Linked DNA regions of Methanobrevibacter smithii ATCC 35061. Each later gene encodes a partner of the first gene's protein in a complex. Links are inferred from orthologs where the notes say so. Each region holds a gene or a part of one and is shown on either strand. Other genes may lie near its edges.

Region 1 (15,701 bases):
CTTCAACATTGACTGATTTAACTGGTGTTACGGTATCAACATTTGTATTATTAACCTCTTCTGCACAAACATTACCGGCCATTAAAGCAATTAATGTCACAGCCAACACTATAAACACGAATCGCTTCCCAATATCTTTGACAACCATTAAATTCAACCTCCTTTTAATTAATAAAACACGTATCCATAATAAATGAATACTATATCATTATAAAAAGTAATACATATATAAACATAATTATTACGAATTTTGAGAAAAAACTAAAAATATTATTACTTTCTAAAAAATAATTTTAAAAATAATCTACACAAAATAGCTGAATATCAATATTAAACTATTTAAAAACAGCAAATTAATTTTAAATAGATATCAATAAAGCAATATTTTAAAAAATTACTTAAAACAAAGGCAATTTAATTAATACGCCATTTAGTTAAAATATTTTAAAAGTATTACATTTCAATAAAAAGTAATAAAAAAAATCAGTTTTGACAAATGTAGAAAAAAAAGAAATAAAAAAATGATTTTTAAGAATCCATTCAATTATTTTAAATAATATCAAACATCCAAACAATATAATTATTTTATAATCTCATTTCATTTAGAAAATATCTTCATTAAAATTATTGAACCGAACAAACCTGCTAAAAAAACCACTATGTAAATAAAAATATTAGATGTGCTGAATAAAGGATTAGTTTCTTCAACTACCTCCTCTGCAGTACTGTTATCTGTTGTATTTGAATTATTAACCTCATCAACATTCATATCTCCAGAATCAGACACATCATTCTGTGAATCAACACCAGATCCTGCAGATTTCCCGCCAGTAGAACTATGTGTTTTTTCAGCTACTCCCTGAGAACTTTTAGATTGGTAAGTGTGAGAAGCAGAAGAACCACCTGAAGAATGTGACTGTTGATATGAACCTGAATGTGAAGGAGCTGACTGGGGAGAATCTGAAGATGAAGAAACCTCTTCAATATACTCATGTCCATGTCCAGGATGTGCAGCTACTCCACCTACACAAACAAATATTAGAGAAATTATTGAGATTAACAATAATATATTTTTAAAATTCATTTAAATCAAAAAAAATATTAAAAGAATTGCATACTAAAAAATTAATATGCAATCCATAAATACAAAAATTCCTATTTTCTATGTTTCATATAACCTACACCAACTAATATTCCGACAATTAATATGACAATTACTACATATGGCATATAATCTGGATTAATGGATTTAGCTGGAGATTTTTTAGAAACTTCGTAAGATTTACCATCATCAGAACCTAAATCAGCACTGCTTGAATCTAATGCATTATTTGAATCACCAACATTAGAATTGCTGCTTTGTGGCATGTTACGATTATTAGAAACACCTGCACTGCTTGCTGATGAATGAGAGTTTTCATTAACATTAGAGTTGGAATTAGAGTTAGTATTAGTGTTAGTATTAGTATTAGTGTTTGAATTGTTATTCTTTTCTAATTGTTTTAACAAATCTTCTTTAGTTACTGAACCGTCAAGACTCTTAATATAATCCATAGTGTTTAATTCACCAGATCCTGACTTTAATAAATTAAATTGCTCAGCAGTAATCCATTTTTCCTCACTGGTTTTAACAACAAAATTTTCTAAAACATTTGGATTATTGATTCCCTTATATAAATCAATGAATGCTTGAATTTGAGCAGCACGTTTTGCTTCAGAAGTAGCATACATACTAGTATCTATTGTAGGCCATTTAAATGAAACAATAACAACACGACCAATATTTAAGTTATTATCCCAAATAACTAAAGCACCTTCATCAGTAGCCCCATCTACATATGTAGAAGTTACATCAGAATCAGGTAATTTCTGAACAAAATAAGTTCCCATACCTGGAGATACACCTAACAGATAAGTCAAACTGTCATCTTTACAATAAGTACTAGATGCAATGTAATTATATGATTCATTTTCACCTAACGGATGATTCTGTTGAATATAATCAGTTATGAAAAATCCAGGTTGTACACCAGGACAAACATGATTATGGTATAAAAAAGCCATTATTTGATCAAAATTAGGATTTGATTTCCATGCATTTGCAATAGATTGAATACTATTCCAATTTTGGTCAGGCATAAAAGTTTTTTGAATTGCTTTTACTTTTGCAGAACTGTTTAAAGTTTCAATTCCAATATCAACAACATTACTTCCATTTAATTCACCGACAAACCATGTTCCATCAGGATTATACCTTAAATAAACTGAGTATAAAACATCAGAATTAGGATTACGCAATATAAATGTAAACCATAACGGTTTCCATAATGCCTGGTGATATTGTAACAAGTTTTTACTGTATAAAGTTGCACCAGCAATTTCATAAAGTCCGTCACGTACTGCAACAGTTTCTTTACCATTTAAATAAACATAACCTGCAGAAGTAAATATACCTAAATCCACATTATCTTTACCTAAATTAATATTTAATTCATCTTTAAAAATAGCGCTAGCTTTATTATATGCTTCAAAACCAATATTTTTCATTTCTTCATCGGATAATGAACCAGATTCACCAGAAGGAACAGTTCTTGTTGCTTTTGGTAAATTTAATGATAAAATATATTTTAAATCTAAACCGTGAGATTCAACAGGTGCAATTGATACATTACCATGAACAACACTTTTTGCAGTTCCCATCAAATAATAGTATTGTTCTTCAGTTAAATTAGTAAATTCATATAAAAATGTTGCTAATTCTTCAGGATTTTTATTAATTTTATTAATCCACCAGGTACAATATTTTAATTCTTCTAAGCTTCCAGCATCAGCATTAATACCAGTTTCAGCTTTAAAATCAGCTTTTATCTTCTTGGAATCAAAACTCATTATAATTAAATCACCAGATAATGATTTTGCATCCCATCTAATAAAACCTAACATATTTTCAGTAGCACCAGTTGCAGTGGTGTCAATTCCAACATATGAAGTTTTACCAATTGTAGCATCTAAGAAAAAGAGTACTGCATCATCATCAGAGCCTCCAGGAACTCCTAATACTTTGTAGGAAGTAACATCAGCTGGAGATCCTCCGCCAGTTAAAGTTTCTTGAACTGGAGGGTAATATTTTATTAAAGCTTTAACAATACTATAACCACCAAGTGTACCTTCACAAATATGCCCGTGGAATGCTGCTTCCTGAAGTACTTCTCTAGAAACACCTGCAACCCATCCATTAGCTAAACTTGCAAAAGACCAAGCATTTTGGCCATGAATAGACCTGATATAGTTGTTCCATTGTTCTCTAGTCATGTTTTCAGAAATTGTACCTAAGTAAGAATAAGATCTTGAACCGTTTTCATAAATTACTGCTTTTAATTCATTTCCTTTTTTAACAATAAAAGCAAAATCAATTGGATTAACAGCAGTGTCACGTAACATTAAAACATTTGAATATTTAATTTTAGTTCCGTAGTTTAAAATAGCTTCAAGTGCATCTTCAGTTGATTTACCATTTAACTTGGTAACTCCTGCTGTTGTTACAACAAGAATATCATCAGCAGTTTTAAAGTCCAATAATCTGTCTGCATCAGCAGTTACATCACGACCAAGTTTATATGCATCACTAGCTTTTAAATTAAAAGTAATGGAATCACTGATAATCTGACTTTGAGAGATATACCCTGCAGTCAAAGCAGTTATATTATACCCATTAGAAGAATTATCCTTAAATGTAAGAACAAATCTGTTTGAGCTAACCAACTCCTTGTTATATTCTATTTTATCTTCACCTGAATAAATATAAAAATCAGGAATTACATTATTATTATCGTTTGCGTATTCGTAATTAACATCTACATTAATTGATTTAGTTGGTGTTATTGTATCAACATTTGTACCATTAACATCTTCTGCACAAACATTACCCATCATTAAAGCAATTAATGTCACGACCAATAATATAAACACGAATCGCTTCCCGTTATTTTTAACAACCATTAAATCAAACCTCCTTTTTAATTAATTAAACTCGTATTCACGAAAGATGAATACGATTCTAATATAAAAAGTAATACCCATATAAATATGATTATTACAAATTATGGAAAAAAAGCAAAAATATTATTACTTTTTTTTTAAAAAAAAATGAAACACCCTTCATAGAAAGCACCAATACCAATACCAAGTTATCCTGTATCACCAAATCAGTCTCAAAGACCTACAAACAGAACAATGTTTATAATATTCGTTAAACCTATGGCAATTTAATTAATATATCATTTAATCAAAAGTAATACTTATTATATTGACAAAGTACCAATTAACGACATACAATTAGTAAAAATGTTTAAAAAGTAATACTTTTCAATGAAAAATATAAAAAAAGTAATAAAAAGACTTAAATACATATTATATTTAAATATATAAGAATATAAATGAAAAAGTGATATAATGCATATACCCGATGGAATAATAACTATAGACCAGGCACTTATCTACTGGATTTTAACAATATTAATTATGGCAATATGTTTCTATAAACTTCAAAAAGACAGTCAAAAAGACAAGAAAATTGTTTCAATGGCTATTTTTAGTGTATTTACAGTAATCATTACATCACTGTCTATTCCTTCACCCCTAGGTGTTCCGATTCATTTCTTTTTAATTCCATTAATTGCAATTATATTAGGGCCATATTCTTCAAGTATAGTTGCATTTATAAGTTTAATTATACAGGCATTAGCATTGAATATGGGTGGACTAACTTCTCTTGGAGCTAATTTTATAGTAATAGGATTTATAATATCCATAACAGCATACTTCTTCTACACTTTATTCAAAGACTTAAATGAAAAGTTTGCAATATTTGGAGGAACAGTAATTGGAATTATATTCGCAACACTTGGACAAATAATTATATTATTAATATCTGGAACTATGAGTTTAAACGCATTACTTGCAACATTGCTCCCATTTTATTTATTTATATCAATAATTGAAGGAGCTGCAAATGTGGTTATTATAAGTGCAATTAAAACTATGAAACCTGAAATAATGGAGATTAATGAGTGATACTATGAATAAAAAATATTTAATTATAATTTTATTAATACCTTTAATCATGTCTGCTGTATACGGACATGGAGTTGATGTAACTGCTGATACAATGGTTATCGCAGATGAAACAAACGGACAGTTAGCTAAAGACATAGCTGATTCAAACGGAATGAATATCAGTGTTTATAAATTTACTTCACAGGCTGATGTGGAACATATTTTAGAACACAGTGTAAACAACACAAACAAACGCATACTAATGATAGCTTATCAGGACAGCGGAAATGAATTTTTAAAGAAACATTCAGAAGTATCTGATAGGGTTATTGTAGTTGACGACGTTAACAATGATACAATAGAAGACGGATTAAATAAAATAATGAATGCACCAACACAAAATGAAGAGTCTCAAAGTTCATTTGCTGTGCCGTTATTCATTGGATTAATAATAGGTATTCTTATTGGTGCACCAATTGGAGTGCTTTTAATGAAAAGAAAAAATAAGGAATAAAAATTCCTTTAACTCCTTTTTTTAAAAAATAAAGTATAACTTAAAAAAGTCAATATATAAAAAGCTAATTTTCTAATTTTAATAAAAAAAGTAAATTTAAATAAAATAAATTATTTAAATTAAAATTCCGTTAAGTACTCCATCCTGACCAGGTCTGGAGGTTACTTTTGCATTACCTTCAGGAGTTTCTACAATAGCACCTTTGGTAATGATGTTCCTTCTTACGTAGTTTGGGTTTGCAGAGTTTTCAATTACACCTAAAACATCTACAACTTGGGATTTACCAGTAGCAGGATCAGTTAAATTCATTTTATTAGCAGTAGCTAATCTGAGTTTTTCGTTTCCGCCACGGGTTCTGATTTTTTTCAATCTTTTTTCATCTACTCTAGTTTCAGCTGGGTCTCTACCTAATTCAGCTTTCCTTTTTCCACGGTTTGCAACATTCCTTGCACCGGATGGTAATCTAGTTGATTTTCCTTGAGAAATTGCCATTATTTCACCTAATAAATATAATTAAATAATAATCGCGTCATTAAGCCTCTTTCATTTAAACTGTTGTGACAAGAAGATAAATAACAATTTAAATCTTGAGAGCAATAAAGAGTCTTAAAGAATAATGATAATAAAATATTACTCTTTCATTATATATAAATGTTTTATTTGCCTTCCAAAATAAGAAAAAATAAAATTTCATTTAAAAAAGAAAATAGCTAGTAATCACAAACTGAAATATTTTGTGAAGTACTAGATCCCTTATAATTACCGTCACCCGAAAAAACACAATCAAATGAATAGACTCCTGGAGTAACACGCATTCCAAAGGTATTTTCTCCGCAGCTATCAGTTGTAACATTGAAAGAGTTTTTTTCGCCTAATGCATCAGTTACAGTAATTTCAACAGATTTGTTGTCAATTGGTCTGTTATAAGCATCACTTAACCTTAAAGTGAATGAATCACCATTATGTAAATTAGAATCACTTATAATTTTCAGATTAGTTTTTTCCTGAGAATATTCCAGCGCATAAATTGAAACAATAGCTAAAGCAACTAATGCACATATAATAATACAAACATAAGATATATTCTCTTTATTCATAACAAACCAAACCTTAAATTAGCTTTCACGTGAAATTTTTCTATTGAACAATAGAACACTTATAGCTAATAATATAATTCCCATTATTAATATAATTATTAGGTTCATGAATATTGCATCCAGACCCTGACCATAAGTTAAAACCTGACGAATGGCAGTAATTGCTTGATTCCAAGGTAAAATCTCATAAATTTGTATTTGCTGATTATTTATAGTAGCTATAACACAGTCAGGTAATGGGATAAATGCTCCTGCTATAAAACTTAATGGAACAGCAACAATTGGAGAAATACTTGAAGCCTGTTTTGCATTTTTTGAAAAAGCCACAATTATCAAAGCAACAGCCACTGAAGAAAATGTGGTTACAATACCTACAATACATGCCAGAACCAATGTGTAAATTCCTCCTTCCCATTTAAATCCAACTAAAACAGCTACTAAAAGCATTATGATTACCTGAATGACACCGACAAAAGACCAGGAAATTAAATTTCCAACTACATAATCAATTGTTTTCATTTTAGAAAGTTTTAAACGTTTAATCATTCCGCTTTCTTCTTCACTGGCTACATTGGAAGCAACTACAGTTATAGTCATAAGAATAGCAAATACAATCAGCCCCGGAGCATATATATCAAACAGAGATGATGAAGAAATATCCAGATCATCATATTTCAAGTCTATTTCCGGAATTGTCTGTCCTGAAACTTCCTTTATGATTTCTTTAGAAAATTCAGAAAGAATTCCTGCAATAACACTGCTTGCAATACCATAATCTGTATCAATTGCATTTCCTTTAACTGTAACTTCACCTAAACTGGACTGATTTTTACCCATATCACTGGTAAAATCCTGAGGAATAATCAGAACTGTAGAAACAGAGCCGTTTTTCAGCATTTCCTGGGCTTTAGTTTCATCATCAATCTTATGAACTGTAAATAATTTTTCATCCTCACTGGAATTAAAGTCTTCAATTATGCTAACTAGCTGATTGGACACATCCCCATCATCATGATTTACAATAGCTATATCTATATCACTTTCCACATTATCTCCGAAACCAATACCGAATATTAGCATGAATACTGCAGGAAACAGCAACAGGAAGAAGAGGTTTTTCTTATCTCTGATTAACTGTTTAAAATTTAACTGGACAATATCAAATATTTTCATTTTAACTCACTCTCTTAATTGTCTTCCTGTCAGCTCAATAAACACGTCTTCCAAAGTATTCTGACGTATGCTGATATCAGCTATTTTGGAACCTTTGCTTTCAACAAGATGAATTATATCAGGCAGTTTTTTAACTGCATCCAGCAAAACAAGAATTATTTTTTCATCAGATTCAAAGATATTGTTTAAATCACCAATGGTTTTAAGTTCACTGATAATCCCCTCATTGTCTTTATGATTATCCAGCTCAAGCTGAACAGTATCTCCGTTACCGATTATCTGCTTTAATTTCTTTGGAGTGTCTAATTTTAATAACTTGCCATGATCAATAATAGCTACCCTGTCACTTAACATATCTGCCTCATCCATCAGATGCGTGGTTAAAATAACAGTATGACCCAGTTCCTTCTGATGAAGGATATAATCCCACAGCAGTCTTCTAGACTGCGGATCCAAACCTTCTGAAGGCTCATCTAAAACAACGATAGAGGGATTGTGAATGGTAGCCATAGCTATATTCATCCTGCGTTTCATCCCTCCGGATAAAGAGGATATCAGCTCATCCTTTTTATCAGTCAAGTGTAATTTTTCAAGAATTTTTAATATCCTTTCTTTTAAAAGCTTTTTTGGAATATCATACATTTTTCCTATCATATACAAGTTTTCAAAACAGGTGAGATTGTTCCACAGCACAACATCCTGGGGACAAATTCCTATTTCCTTTTCATCAAGATATGAGGAGTCCTTTCCATTGAATAATATATTTCCACTTGTCGGTTTTAATAATCCGACCATCATATTAATAGAAGTACTTTTTCCAGCACCGTTCGGACCTAAAAATCCAAATATCTCACCTTTTTTAATTTCCAAAGACAGATTATTTACAACTGCAACATCATCATATTTTTTAACAACATTCCGCAGTTCAATTAAAGTTTCAGACATTATTTTAACCTTATCCTATAATTTGACCATGTGTTAACTGATACTCTGAGTATAATCAGTTAAAAACAAAGTCAAAAAATATAATTTTTTTATTCGTTTTCCCATTTAATGATATATCAAAAATAAATTATAAATATATGGGATAATTAAAAAAGGAAAGAATATTTCCTTTTTAATAATCAGTGTCTAAAAGAAAATTAAGGTCAGGAATTCCGCAGTTATTCTCAAATTTGTTATTATAAATTTTTACACCATTTACAAAAATATCAAAATATATTGAACAATCATCACAGCCAAGCCCGATTTTAATATCAGATTCTTCCAAAATTTCTTTTTTAACATTTAAAATATCAGATGCCCTATCTATAAAAACAGATACAGGACATCCATTTTTATCAATATTTATAAAAATTCCTTCATTCATTGCATAATTTGCAAAATAACCATTTTTACCGTCTATTTTTCCACAGAAAATATCATTTATTTCATCATAGCTAGAAATTAATCTTTGAGTTTTCATGACATATCACCTCACATATTGTTATAATCTTATAAAATAAATAATTAACCAATAAGAGCATTTGAAAAGAAATTATAAGTATTTTTCAATTAAATAGTTAATTTTTAAAGCAATATTTCTAAAATAAACAGTATTAACCCGATTAAATATTTCAAAACAATAACAATTTAAATTATCAAAGCAATAATAATAAATAACTAAAATAAAATTGGTGTAAAAAAATTGCCAAAAGAAACAAAAGAACAACTGGAATTAGAAGCTGAAATTAAAAATCAGGCTCAAAAATTCATAACCGACCTTAATGCAACACTTCCAGAAGTTATGGAACTGGAATATGAAGGATTCTACAGAAGAGGCTTTTTTGTAAGTAAAAAAAGATATGCAGTTATTGAAGATGGTGAAATCATAGCAAAAGGTCTGGAATTAGTCAGAAGAGACTGGGCACCAATCGTTAAACAAACACAAAAAGACGTCCTAAAGGACATCCTAAAAGAAGGAAACACAACCAAAGCAATAAATACAGTTAAAAAAGTTTTAAAAAGGCTAAAAACTGGAAAAATTGAAGGAAAGGAATTGATAATCCACACACAAATCACAAAACCATTAAGCGAATACAAACAAATCGGACCACATGTGGTTGCAGCTAAAAAAATGGAAGAACACGGAATTAAAATAACTAAAGGAACAATTATCCAATATGTGATTGTAAAAGGAAAAGGTTCCATCAGCCAGAGAGCAGTTCCTTATGACTACAGTGAAGGAGCAGAATATGATAGAGATTACTATATAAACAATCAGATGATTCCGGCTATTGGAAGAATAATGTATTCCTTAGGCTACACAAAACAGGATTTGGAAGACTTAGCCCAAGGAGAAAAACAAACAAGTTTAGATGCATTTTTCTAATAAAACTTTAAATAAGACTAAAATAATATGTAGATATAATGATGCGTAATAACCCTAATGATGACCGTGTTGTATTTTTTGATGTAGACGATACTTTACTTGACACATCAACATTTGCAGAAACTGCAAGAAAAGCAGCTATTGAATTAATGGTAGACAATGGATTGCCTTTAGACAAAGATGAAGCATATGGTGTTTTAAAAACCATCATAAGACAGAAAGGATCAAATTATGGTAAACACTTTAATATTTTAACAGAAGTGGTTTTAGGCCATGAAGACCCTATGCTTGTTGCGTTAGGTATGATAACATACCACAATGTTAAAATAGCTCTTTTAAGACCATTTGCTGAAACTATTGATACATTAATCTATCTTAAAAGTCAGGGATATCGTTTAGGTGTTATTTCCAACGGAATTACAATTAAACAATGGGAAAAATTAGTAAGACTCAATGTATACTCATTTTTTGATGAAGTAATAACATCTGAAGAAGTGGGAGCAAAAAAACCGGATAAATTAATCTACGATGTAGCTTTAAGAAAAATGAATGGTGATCCCGAAAAATCAATAATGATTGGAAATAAATTTAAAGAAGATGCACTTGGAGCAGTAAATGCCGGAATGAGTGCAATACTTGTTAATTCCGATGTTACAGAAGAAGACAGAGCATACATCAGAAAAGAGCAATTGGATATCACCATTATTGAAAATATTGGTGATGTAAATACAATATTATAAATCCAGTTCCAAAGTAACCGGACAATGATCAGAACCAAAAACATCATTTTTTATGGTTGCTGATTTTACTTTATTTTTAAATTCTTCATTTACAAAGAAATAATCCAGTCTCCAGCCGGCATTACGGTCTCTTGCACGGGTTCTGTAACTCCACCAGGTAAAATTATCTCCAGAATCATCAAACATTCTAAAAGTATCAACAAAACCACTAGCCAGTAAATCATCTAACCATTCACGTTCTTCAATAAGATAACCTGACTTGCCTTCACAATTTGCCGGATTGTAAACATCAATAGGATTATGAGCTATATTGACATCACCTGTAATGATTAAATTCTGACCCTGATTTTTCAAATCTTCAAGCAAATCAAGCAAAGCATTACAGAAGTCTATTTTATAATCCAACCTTTTAGCATTCATTCCACTATTTGGGAAATAAATATTGAAAAGAGTGAAATCACTATATTCAAGTCTGAGTACACGACCTTCCCTGTCCAGTGCTTCAACTCCCAAACCCCTAACAACATTTTCAGGTTTGATTTTAGAAAAAGTGCCGACACCGCTGTATCCTTTCTTTTCGGCTTCATTAAAATAAGAGTTAAATCCTGCGACATCAGTTAATTTTTCAGGTATTGAATCTTCAGTAGCTCTAACTTCCTGAAAATTAATAATATCTGCATTAGTACTGTTGAACCAATCCCAAAACTCCGGCTTTTTACTGGCTGCCCTAATACCATTTACATTCCAGGAAACGAGCTTAACTGACATTTATAATCTAACTCCATTTGTTGTAGGCAATTCACGAAGCCATTTGATATCACTTTTGTAAAGCATACGGATATCAGAAATATCGTATCTAATCATAGCTAATCTTTCAATACCTAAACCAAAAGCAAGAACAGGAACATCTACACCTAAAGGTTTAAGAACTTCAGGCCTGAACATTCCAGAACCTCCAAGTTCAATCCAGCTTTCTTTATCTTCCAGATAAACTTCACATTCAGTAGATAAATAAGTGTATGGGAAATAAGCCGGCCTAAATCTAACTTCAAAACCTAATTTTTTATAAAATTCTTTTAAAAAGCCCATTAAGTTTTGATAGTTAACACCTTCACCGCCAACAAGTCCTTCCACCTGATGGAACTCAGGCAAATGTTTATAAGTAATAGTTTCTCTTCTAAATACTCTGCCTACAGAAAACATTTTAAACGGAGCTTCATGCTCATATAAATATCTTGTTGAGATTCCTGTTGTATGTGTTCTTAAAACTGTTTGTTTTGCAACATCTTCATCCCATTCATATTGCCATCCTGTAGAACCTGTGTCCCCACCAGTATTATGAACTTCAGCAGTTTCATCAACTAATTTCTGGTCAGGCAAATCACAGGTTAAAGGATTTTTAACATAAAAAGTATCCTGCATTTCACGGGCTGCATGATCTTGAGGCTGGAACAATGAATCAAAGTTCCAGAATGCAGAAGCTACAATAGAACCATTTTCTTCACTGAACCCCATGTTTAAAAAGATTTCTCTGATTTCATCAATGATTTCCCTTAAAGGATGTTTTTTACCAGGGAAAACTTTTGGAGCTTCAGCATTAATATCATAAGGACGGTATTCTAAATTTTTCCATTCTCCATCTTTTAATTGTTGGTGTGTTAATTGAGTAGCTTGTTTTTGAATAGTGAAACCTTCTTTTAATATAGCTTCACCTTTATCTAATATTTTAAAAGAGTGTGAGGTGTTCTTTTTAATATTTAAAATATTTTTCCTGTCATTAAGTTTTTTAAATCCGTCTAACAATTCAGGAGGCAAATTGCTTTTAATGGAATTTTTAGCTTCCTGCAAATGTTTTAATAACTTTTCATCAGTTCCTAAGATTTTAAAAGATTCCTGACCATGTTCAGTAATAGTTACAATACCTTTATTGATTTTAGCCCAGTTTTTACGAACCAGCCAACCAATAGCTATGTTGGTTTCTTTTTTATCAATATCGGCATCTTTAGCTAAATCTCCCATGTTCATTTCTTTTTTGGAAGATAAAACTCTTAGGATTTTACGTTCTGGAAGTCCCCCGTCTGCATATTCACTTCCATTATCAGTTAATGAAATAATTTCTTCAACATCCTTATCCACTTCAATAATATCCTTAGAAGCAAGGGAACCTGCTGCACTCATAACAGATTTAATATCCATTTGTGTATTTTTAGCTATTTCCTCAGGAGTTGCATCAGGATTAGTTTCCAATTCTTTTAAAAGTTTTTTCTCATAAATATGTAATTCACTAATGGTTTTTTTAATATCCCCACTCATTTAAACACCTTAAATAATAAATAATATTATAATATATGTAAATAGAATTTATAAATGTTAGCTAAAAATAGCTTTTATTTAAAAAGAAGAATTGAAAAAGAAATATTTTAATTTAAGTATGAGCTTTGAAGATAATAAAAAAAAGAAAAAAAGTATTTAGAAATTTGATTCCAAATAGCTGACAAAAATGGAAGCTGCAGTTAAATCAGCAGTAGTTCCAGGATTTAATTTATTTTCATATAAATAATTATCAAATTCATTTAATTTATCTGAAAAACTCTCATCATCTTTAAATGAAAGCAATTCTCTGGCCTGAGATGAAATTTCATCTGCTTTTTTGTCACCGTATTTTCTTGAAATTAAAGTGTCTGGAGTTTCAGACAAGATAGTTAAAAATGTTAAAACACATGCATCATTAGCTTTCATGGTTTTTTTTAAACCGCTATAGGTAGGATAACCTTTTTCAAAAACAACAGGCATTCCAGTAGTCATTTCATTAGCTAATCTGTCCCATGGTGCAGAAATCTCTAAAACATCAAACATGGTTTGTTTATTTGTCCTTAATTCTTCTTTTGCATTTTCACTAGCTACATCATACTCATCCTGATCTCCCATTCCCCCGGCATCTGCAATGTTAATTGCATCATACAAGTCCACTGCATCTTCCACAGTAGTTGCTTTCATTAATTCAGCTGTGTTTTTCCTAAGTTGAGAAAAATCATCACTGATAGCTGCACCGCAGGCTATTGGAGTAATCATCATTACAATTCCAAGATTTGTATTGTTGGCTATCCATTTGTCTGTTTCTTTTACAGCCTCCAATATATATTTACCTAATCCTGCATTTTGAAGGCTGTTTTTATCGACTTTTGAAGTTGCTTTTTCAATAGTATCTCCAATTACAATTCCGCTTATTACAAAGTCTTCAAATTCCATATCTTCAAAATCGCGAGTTCTATGAACATTTCCCGGCTTCGGATATCCGCTTACTTCCAATGCTGAAGCTATCTGAGCTATTTTAGCTATTGTTTTTGAATCCATAATATCAACTTAAAGCAAATCGTTTAAAAGCACATATGATGCAAAGTTAGTAATTATCAAGTCTGATCCTGCTCTTTTAATAGAAATTAAACTTTCCAAAATTGCATTTTCAGTTAAAAATCCTTTTTCAATAGCCGCCATAATCATTGAGTATTCTCCACTTACATTATAGCTAACTAAAGGTAAGGTAAATTCTTCCCTGATTGTTTTAATAATATCCAGATAAGGCAAAGCCGGTTTAACCATTAAAAAGTCAGCACCTTCAATCACATCAAGTTCACATTCTCTGATTGCTTCTAAAGCATTGGCGGGATCCATCTGATAACTTTTACGGTTTCCGTGAGTTGGTGATGAATCAGCAGCTGCCCTGAATGGTTCATAAAATGCAGATGCATATTTTGCTGAATATGACATAATCATAACATTATAAAATCCATTTTCATCCAGAGCTGTCCTAATAGCGTCTACCCTGCCATCCATCATGTCAGAAGGAGCTACAATATCTACACCTGCTTTAGCATAAGAAACAGCTACTTTAGCAAGATATTCCAATGATTCATCATTTAATATTTCCACTCCATCGTCAGTATCATCATTTTCTTTGATTAATCCGCAGTGTCCATGAGAAGTGTATTGGCACAAACATACATCACCAATAACAACCAGATCAGTCTGTTTTTTAAGTTCACGAATTGCTCTTTGAACTATTCCGGTAGATGAGTAATCCGGACTGGCCACCTCATCTTTACTTTCAGGCAATGGAACCCCAAAGACAATGATTGATTTTAAACCTTTTTCTTCCAGTTGTTTTGCAAATTCAATACCTGCATTTAATGAATATCTGTATTCACCAGGCATAGATTCAATCGGTTCTTTTTCATCACCCTGAAGTTCTTCTTTGAAAAAAATAGGATAAATCAAATCTTCTTTGTCTAATTTAGTTTCACGAACAATATCTCTAATTTTAGAGTTTTTTCTATATCTTCTCATTCTTGTAACTGGAAATACCATGTTTTCACCTACATAATTATTAGTAAAATATTACACTTAATATTTATCATATTTTAAATTCATCTAAAATCCTATCTTCAGCACCATAAGGCTTTTTCAAATAGCAGTTCTTCCCATGCTCAACAATTAATGCATGATACTCCTGATATGCATTAACATCACCGCTAAAATTATCTTCAAATAATTTTTTAATATCCATATACTTTTCTTTTTCGTCAAAATAGCCCAAATAGGAAAATATCCTTTTAGTATAAGCATCGACTTTGAATTGCTTTTGTTTATATGCAAAAAGCAAAATGGAATCTGCTGTTTCATTGCCTATTCCCTTAACAGCCAAAACTTCTTTTCTGGAGGGAATTTCACCATCTAAAGAAATATAAAATTCA
Region 2 (6,217 bases), 800 kb from region 1 along the record:
AAAAAAGGAATACATGCGTGCTGACGGACTTCGTGTTAAATTTGAAGATAATGCAGCAGTTATCATCACTCCGGAAGGAATCTTAAAAGGATCTGAAGTAAGAGGTCCTGTTGCTAAAGAAGCAGCTGACAGATGGCCTAGTGTAGGTAGTGCAGCAAGTATTTTAGTATAGGTGAAAAAATGTCAAAACAACCAAGAAAACAAAGAAAAGCTCTTTACAATGCTCCTGCTCATGCACGTGGAAAACACATGAGCGCTACTTTAAGTAAAGACTTAAGAGCAGATATTGGTAAAAGGTCTTTACCTATTAGGAAAGGAGACAAAGTTCAAGTTCTCCGTGGAGATTTTAAAGGACATGAAGGTGCAGTTTTAGGTGTGGACTATGGTTCATACAAAATAACTATTGAAGAAGTAACTTTATCAAAACCTGACGGAACTGCAGTTTTCCTTCCAGTAGATCCATCTAACGTAATGATTATTGATGCAGATATGGATGACGATAGAAGAATTAAAAATGTAACAGGAGACAATTAAAATGGCTAAAATGGGATCTAGAAAACATTTAAAAACATACAAAGCACCAAAAACTTGGCCTATTCATCCTAAAGAAGATACCTGGACTGTCAAACCTTCAGCAGGTTCACATTCTATTGAGAATTCTTTATCTTTAACTTTAGTTATTAGAGATATTTTAAAATTAGCTGATAATTCTAGGGAAGCTAAAAGAATCATCAACTCAGGTAATGTTCTTGTAGATGGAAGAGTAATTAAAGATTATAAATTCCCAGTTGGTTTCATGGATATTATTGAAATCCCAAAAACTGGTGAAGTTTATAGAGTGCTTTTAGATAAAAAAGGAAGATTACAATTAAATAAAATTGAAGAAAACGATTCTAAATTATGTAAAATAGTTAATAAATCTACTATTAAAGGTGGAAAAATCCAAGTAAACCTTCATGATGGTAAAAACGTAATTATTGATGAAAATGATTACAATGTAGGAGATGTTATTGACTTAAAAGTACCTGATCACGAAATCAATGAAGTTTTCGAATTAAAAGAAGGTGCTTGTGTACTCATTACTGGTGGTAAACACACTGGTGAATTAGGTACAGTTTCTGAAATTATTGTAAACGAATCTTCTAATCCGAACACTATTATTATTGAAAATAGTGCTAAAGATGAATTTTTAACTTTAAAAGATTATGCATTTGTAGTTGGTGAAGATGCACCAGCAATATCTTTATTGGAGGTTAATAAATGAACCCAATGAACGAAGTACAAATTTCTAAAGCTACTGTCAGCATTGGTGTCGGTGAAGCAGGTGAAAAATTATCCCGTGCTATTACCCTTTTAGAACAAATGTTCGATCAAACTCCAGTTAAAACATTTTCTAAAGTTACCAACCCTGAATTTGGTATTAGAAAACGTCAACCAATCGCATGTAAATTAACTTTACGTGGGGAAAAAGCTGATAAAGCTATTGAAATGGTTTTAGAAGGAATTAATAAAAATATCAAACCTACTCAATTTGATGCTCAAGGAAATCTTTCCTTCGGTATTAAAGAACATATTGATATTCCAGGTATGAAATATAATCCTGATATTGGTATTTTTGGTATGAATGTATCTGTTACTTTTGAAAAACCAGGTTACAGGATTGCTAAAAGAAGAATCCAACAAAAGAAAGTTCCAGCAAAACATAGAATTTCTAAAGAAGAAACTATGAAATACATGGAAGATAATTTTAATGTCAATTACGTGACTGAATAAATGTTAAGGTGATATTTTGCCAAGAAAATATGGAAAAGCTGCAAAAAAATGTACTCGTTGTGGAGACCACTCTGCTATGATTAGCAGGTACGGTCTTAGCTTATGCAGACAATGTTTTAGGGAAATAGCTCCTAAAATAGGTTTTAAAAAATATAATTAGAGGTGTTTTAATATGAGTCTCATGGATCCACTTGCTGATGCTTTAACTAATATTAGAAATAACGAATTACAAGTAAAAGACTCTTGTGTTATTTCACCTGCATCCAAATTAATTGGAGAAGTTTTAAGCACAATGCAAAAAGAAAATTACATTGGTAATTTTGAATATATTGATGATAACAGAGCAGGTCAATTCAAAGTAGAATTAGAAGGTAACATTAACAAGTGTGGTGTTATCAAACCTCGTCACGCTGTTAAAAAAGATGAATTTGAGAAATTTGAAAAAAGATATTTGCCAGCAAAAAACTTTGGTATTTTAATCGTTACAACTCCTGAAGGAATTATGACTCATTATGAGGCAAAAGAAAGAGGAATTGGCGGACGTTTGTTGGCTTACATGTATTAGGTGATAAAATGGTAGTAGCTGCAGCTATAAGGGAAGAAATTGAAATCCCTGAAGGCGTTGAAGTTATAATTAATAATAATGAGGTCACTGTAAAAGGACCTAATGGAGAAGACTCCAGAAAATTTACATATCCTAACGTGGATATTACTGAAGTTGAAAACAATGTTGTTTTAGAAACTTCATTCCCAAGAAAAAAAGATAAAGCAATGATTGGAACCACAAAAGCTCACATTAGTAATATGATTACTGGTGTTACTGACGGTTTTGAATATCATATGAAAATCGTATTTGCTCACTTTCCAATGACTGTGAAAGTAAACAAAGACGTTGTAGTAATTGACAATTTCCTCGGGGAAAGACATCCAAGAACTGCTAAAGTAGTAGGTAGTGCTAAAGTAGTAGTTAAAGGTGATGAGGTAACAATTACTGGTATCAATAAGGAACATGTTGGTCAAACCATGGCTAACTTGGAACAAGCAACTAAAATTAAAGGAAGAGATCCTAGAGTATTCCAAGATGGAATATATTTAATTAGCAAAGAATAGGGAATTGGTGATTAAATGGCTAATAAAAGATTTAAAAGACAAGAATATGCTCGTTATAAAAAACTTGGAATCAAATGGAGACGTCCTAGGGGTAAAACCAGTAAAATGAGAAGATACGAAGCAGGAAAACCTGATATGCCTGCTATCGGTTATAGAACTCCTAGAGCTGTTAGGGACTTACATCCTTCAGGTTATAATGATGTTCTTGTTCATAATATGGCGGAATTAGAAGACTTAAACCCAGCTACTGACGCTGCAAGAATAAGCGCTTCTATCGGTAAAAGGAAAAAAGACTTGATGTTAGAAAAAGCATCAGAATTAGGTATTAAAGTTTTAAATAAATAAATATTATATTCACATTTATTCAAGTTGAATCAATTCCGGGTTTTTTGAATTGATTTTTCTGATTTAAAGGGAATTTAGATTTTTATCTAAATTTATCAGCTATGCTGAAAATGGAGGATTATATATATGAATCTTACAACTCAAAAAAGATTAGCTGCTAGTATACTTAAAGTAGGACTCAATCGTGTATGGATTGATCCTGAAAGAATGGAAGAAGTATCCATGGCAATTACTAGGGAAGGTGTAAAGCAGTTAATAAATAATGGAGCTATTAAAGCTAAACCTCAAAAAGGTATTAGTAGCTACAGGTCTAAAAAATTAGCAGAACAAAAGAAAAAAGGAAAAAGGAAAGGTAGAGGTAGTGTAAAAGGAGCTAAAAAAGCTCGTAATCCTAAAAAACAAGAATGGATGACTACAATTAGAGCTTTAAGAAAAGACCTTAAAGAAATGCGTGATGCAAACGAAATTGATGCTACTACATACCGTAAATTATATAAAATGGCTAAGGGTGGTGCTTTCAGAAGTAAATCTTACATGAAAACATATGCTCGTGACCATGATTTAATTAAATAGGAGGAATAAACGTGGCTCAAGGATCAAATTATAAAGTACCATTTAGAAGGAGAAGAGAAGGAAAAACTGATTACGCAGCTAGGATGAAATTAGTCGATTATGACAAATCTCGTTTAGTTGTAAGACTTTCTAATGCTCATGCAACTGTTCAAGTTATTGATTATGCTCCTGAAGGAGATATTACCTTAGCATCTGCAGTAAGTAAACAATTAGCTAATTACGGTTACTTAGGTGGGGCAAGTAATACTTCTGCAGTATATTTAACTGGTTACCTTTGTGCTAAAAGAGCATTAGCTAAAGGTGTTGACTCTGCAATTTTAGACATTGGTTTAAAATCTGCTATTAAAGGATCTAAAGTATTTGCAGCTCTTAAAGGTGCTGTAGATGCAGGTTTAGATATCCCTTATGGTGAAGCTGTTTTACCAGATGAATCCCGTATTAATGGAGAACATGTAGCAAACTATGCTGAGTCTTTAGATGATGATGAAATTGCAAAATTATTCTCAAAGTATTTAGAAAGAGGTCTTCAACCAGCAGATTTACCTAAAAACTTTGAAGAAACCAAAAAGAATATCGATGAGGCAGAGGAATAACTATGAGTTTTAATATAGATGAATGGGAACCTAAAACTAAAATGGGTAAATTAGTTAAAGAAGGAACCATTACAGATATTGATGAAATCTTTGAAAAAGGTCTTCCTATAATGGAATTAGAAATTGTAGATGCTTTAGTTCCAGATTTAGAAGAAGAAGTAATGGATGTTAACTTAGTTCAAAGAATGCACAAATCTGGTAGGAAAGTTAACTTCAGAGTAATTGTTGCTGTAGGTAACAAAAACGGTTATGTTGGATTAGGTCAAGGAAAAGCTAAAGAGGTAGGTCCAGCTATCAGAAAAGCTGTTGACAATGCTAAATACAACCTTATTAAAGTAAGAAGAGGTTGTGGAGATTGGGGTTGTGTTTGTGGTAAAGAACACACTGTACCTTTCAAAGTACAAGGTAAAGCAAGTAGTGTAAGTGTTTCCCTTATGCCTGCACCTGCTGGAGTAGGTTTAGTAGTTGGAGACGTCGGTAAAACTATCTTAAATCTTGCTGGTATTAAAGATGTATGGTCTCAATCTTTCGGTCAAACCCAAACTACTGTAAACTTTGCTAATGCTATATTCGATGCTTTAAAAACTTTAAGTGCTGTTAAAGCTAGTGAAGCTGACCTTAAGAAAATGGGAGTTAAATATTAGACGGTGATTAAATATGTTTTTAGTTATAAGAGTTAGAGGAACTACTGGTGTTATTAAAAACATCGCTGATACTTTAGACATGTTAAGACTTAACAGAATTAGCCATGCAGTTTTAGTTGAAGATACTCCAAGTTACAACGGTATGCTTCAAAAAGCTAAGGATTACATCACTTGGGGTGAAATTGATGCAGATCTTTTAGCTGAAATTATTGCTAAAAGAGGTAAATTCACTGGTAACAACAAAGTTACTGATGAATATGTAGCTGAAAATTCCGATTACAAAAATATTGATGAATTAGCTAAAGCTGTAATTGCTGGCGAAGTTAAATTAATGGACTTAGATATTAAACCTGTATTCCGTTTACACCCTCCAAGAAAAGGATACGAAGACATCCGTCTTTCTGTTAAAGAAGGAGGATCCTTAGGTTACAGGGGAGAAAATATTAAAGATCTTGCAGAAAGAATGCTTTAGGTGTATAAGATGATTAGATCAAAACGTAAAATTAATAAACTCAGAGGTTCTAGATCCAACGGTGGAGGCTGTACCAAAAAACGTAGAGGTGCAGGTAACAAAGGTGGTAGAGGTAATGCAGGAGCTTCCAAACAACATTGGACTTGGACTGCAAAATTTGACCCAGACCATTATGGTAAACATGGATTCAAAAGACCTCAAAAAATGATTAAAAAAGTAAATCCAGTTAATTTAAGTTACTTGGAAGAACAAGCTGATAATTTAATTGAAAGCGGTAAAGCATCTAAAGATGGAGATTCCATTGTTATTGATGTTACTGAATTAGGTTATGATAAAGTTTTAGCTAAAGGTAAAATAACTAAATCTTTCATTATTTCAGCACCTCAATTTTCTGCTTCAGCTATTGAAAAAATTGAAGAAATGGGAGGAGAAGCTATCGAATTATAGTTTCTTTTTTTCTTTTCTTTTTTATTAGAGGAATAAAATGTCATCATTAAAAGTTTTAGAGCCATTATTTAGGTTTTTACCAGAAGTAAAATCTCCTGTTCATCATGAAGATTTTAATGAAAAACTTAAATGGACTGCTCTTATTTTGGTATTATACTTTATATTAACTGAAATACCATTATATGGTTTGAGTTCTGCAGCAGTGGACCAGTTTGCTCAGTTAAGAGCAGTTATGGCGGGAAGTTTCGGTTCAATTTTAA

What was found.
Region 2: MSM_RS07470 (region 1) and rpsE share a complex: the UniProt entries of both Methanocaldococcus jannaschii proteins name them as parts of the 30S ribosomal subunit. The link is inferred for Methanobrevibacter smithii ATCC 35061 from one-to-one orthologs.

Annotation. Positions count from the first base shown.
Region 1 is NC_009515.1:1,500,954-1,516,654, reverse strand. Bases 4,373-7,165 are described here. They hold MSM_RS07470 (30S ribosomal protein S8e), read right to left. Parts: upstream 6,062-7,165; coding sequence 5,684-6,061; downstream 4,373-5,683. Other genes in these bases: MSM_RS07460 (ABC transporter permease), read right to left, coding at 6,685-7,165; MSM_RS07465 (hypothetical protein), read right to left, coding at 6,280-6,666; MSM_RS07475 (hypothetical protein), read left to right, coding at 5,066-5,569; MSM_RS07480 (energy-coupling factor ABC transporter permease), read left to right, coding at 4,453-5,073. In the rest of the region: MSM_RS07495 (FmdE family protein), read right to left, coding at 1-148; MSM_RS07490 (hypothetical protein), read right to left, coding at 599-1,084; MSM_RS07485 (FmdE family protein), read right to left, coding at 1,156-3,999; more of MSM_RS07460, read right to left, coding at 7,166-7,839; MSM_RS07455 (ABC transporter ATP-binding protein), read right to left, coding at 7,846-8,784; MSM_RS07450 (hypothetical protein), read right to left, coding at 8,957-9,304; MSM_RS07445 (DNA polymerase domain-containing protein), read left to right, coding at 9,527-10,210; MSM_RS07440 (TIGR02253 family HAD-type hydrolase), read left to right, coding at 10,249-10,950; MSM_RS07435 (exodeoxyribonuclease III), read right to left, coding at 10,945-11,718; pheS (phenylalanine--tRNA ligase subunit alpha), read right to left, coding at 11,719-13,263; MSM_RS07425 (triphosphoribosyl-dephospho-CoA synthase), read right to left, coding at 13,420-14,304; hemB (porphobilinogen synthase), read right to left, coding at 14,314-15,315; MSM_RS07415 (endonuclease III domain-containing protein), read right to left, coding at 15,362-15,701.
Region 2 is NC_009515.1:710,403-716,619, reverse strand. The notes cover bases 3,461-6,217. They hold rpsE (30S ribosomal protein S5), read left to right. Parts: upstream 3,461-4,396; coding sequence 4,397-5,038; downstream 5,039-6,217. Other genes in these bases: secY (preprotein translocase subunit SecY), read left to right, coding at 5,995-6,217; MSM_RS03690 (uL15m family ribosomal protein), read left to right, coding at 5,520-5,957; MSM_RS03695 (50S ribosomal protein L30), read left to right, coding at 5,052-5,510; MSM_RS03705 (50S ribosomal protein L18), read left to right, coding at 3,813-4,394; MSM_RS03710 (50S ribosomal protein L19e), read left to right, coding at 3,461-3,801. Outside these bases: MSM_RS03750 (50S ribosomal protein L14), read left to right, coding at 1-172; rplX (50S ribosomal protein L24), read left to right, coding at 181-534; MSM_RS03740 (30S ribosomal protein S4e), read left to right, coding at 536-1,264; MSM_RS03735 (50S ribosomal protein L5), read left to right, coding at 1,261-1,773; MSM_RS03730 (30S ribosomal protein S14), read left to right, coding at 1,790-1,933; MSM_RS03725 (30S ribosomal protein S8), read left to right, coding at 1,946-2,338; MSM_RS03720 (50S ribosomal protein L6), read left to right, coding at 2,347-2,883; MSM_RS03715 (50S ribosomal protein L32e), read left to right, coding at 2,899-3,228; more of MSM_RS03710, read left to right, coding at 3,355-3,460. UniProt on the Methanocaldococcus jannaschii protein: With S4 and S12 plays an important role in translational accuracy.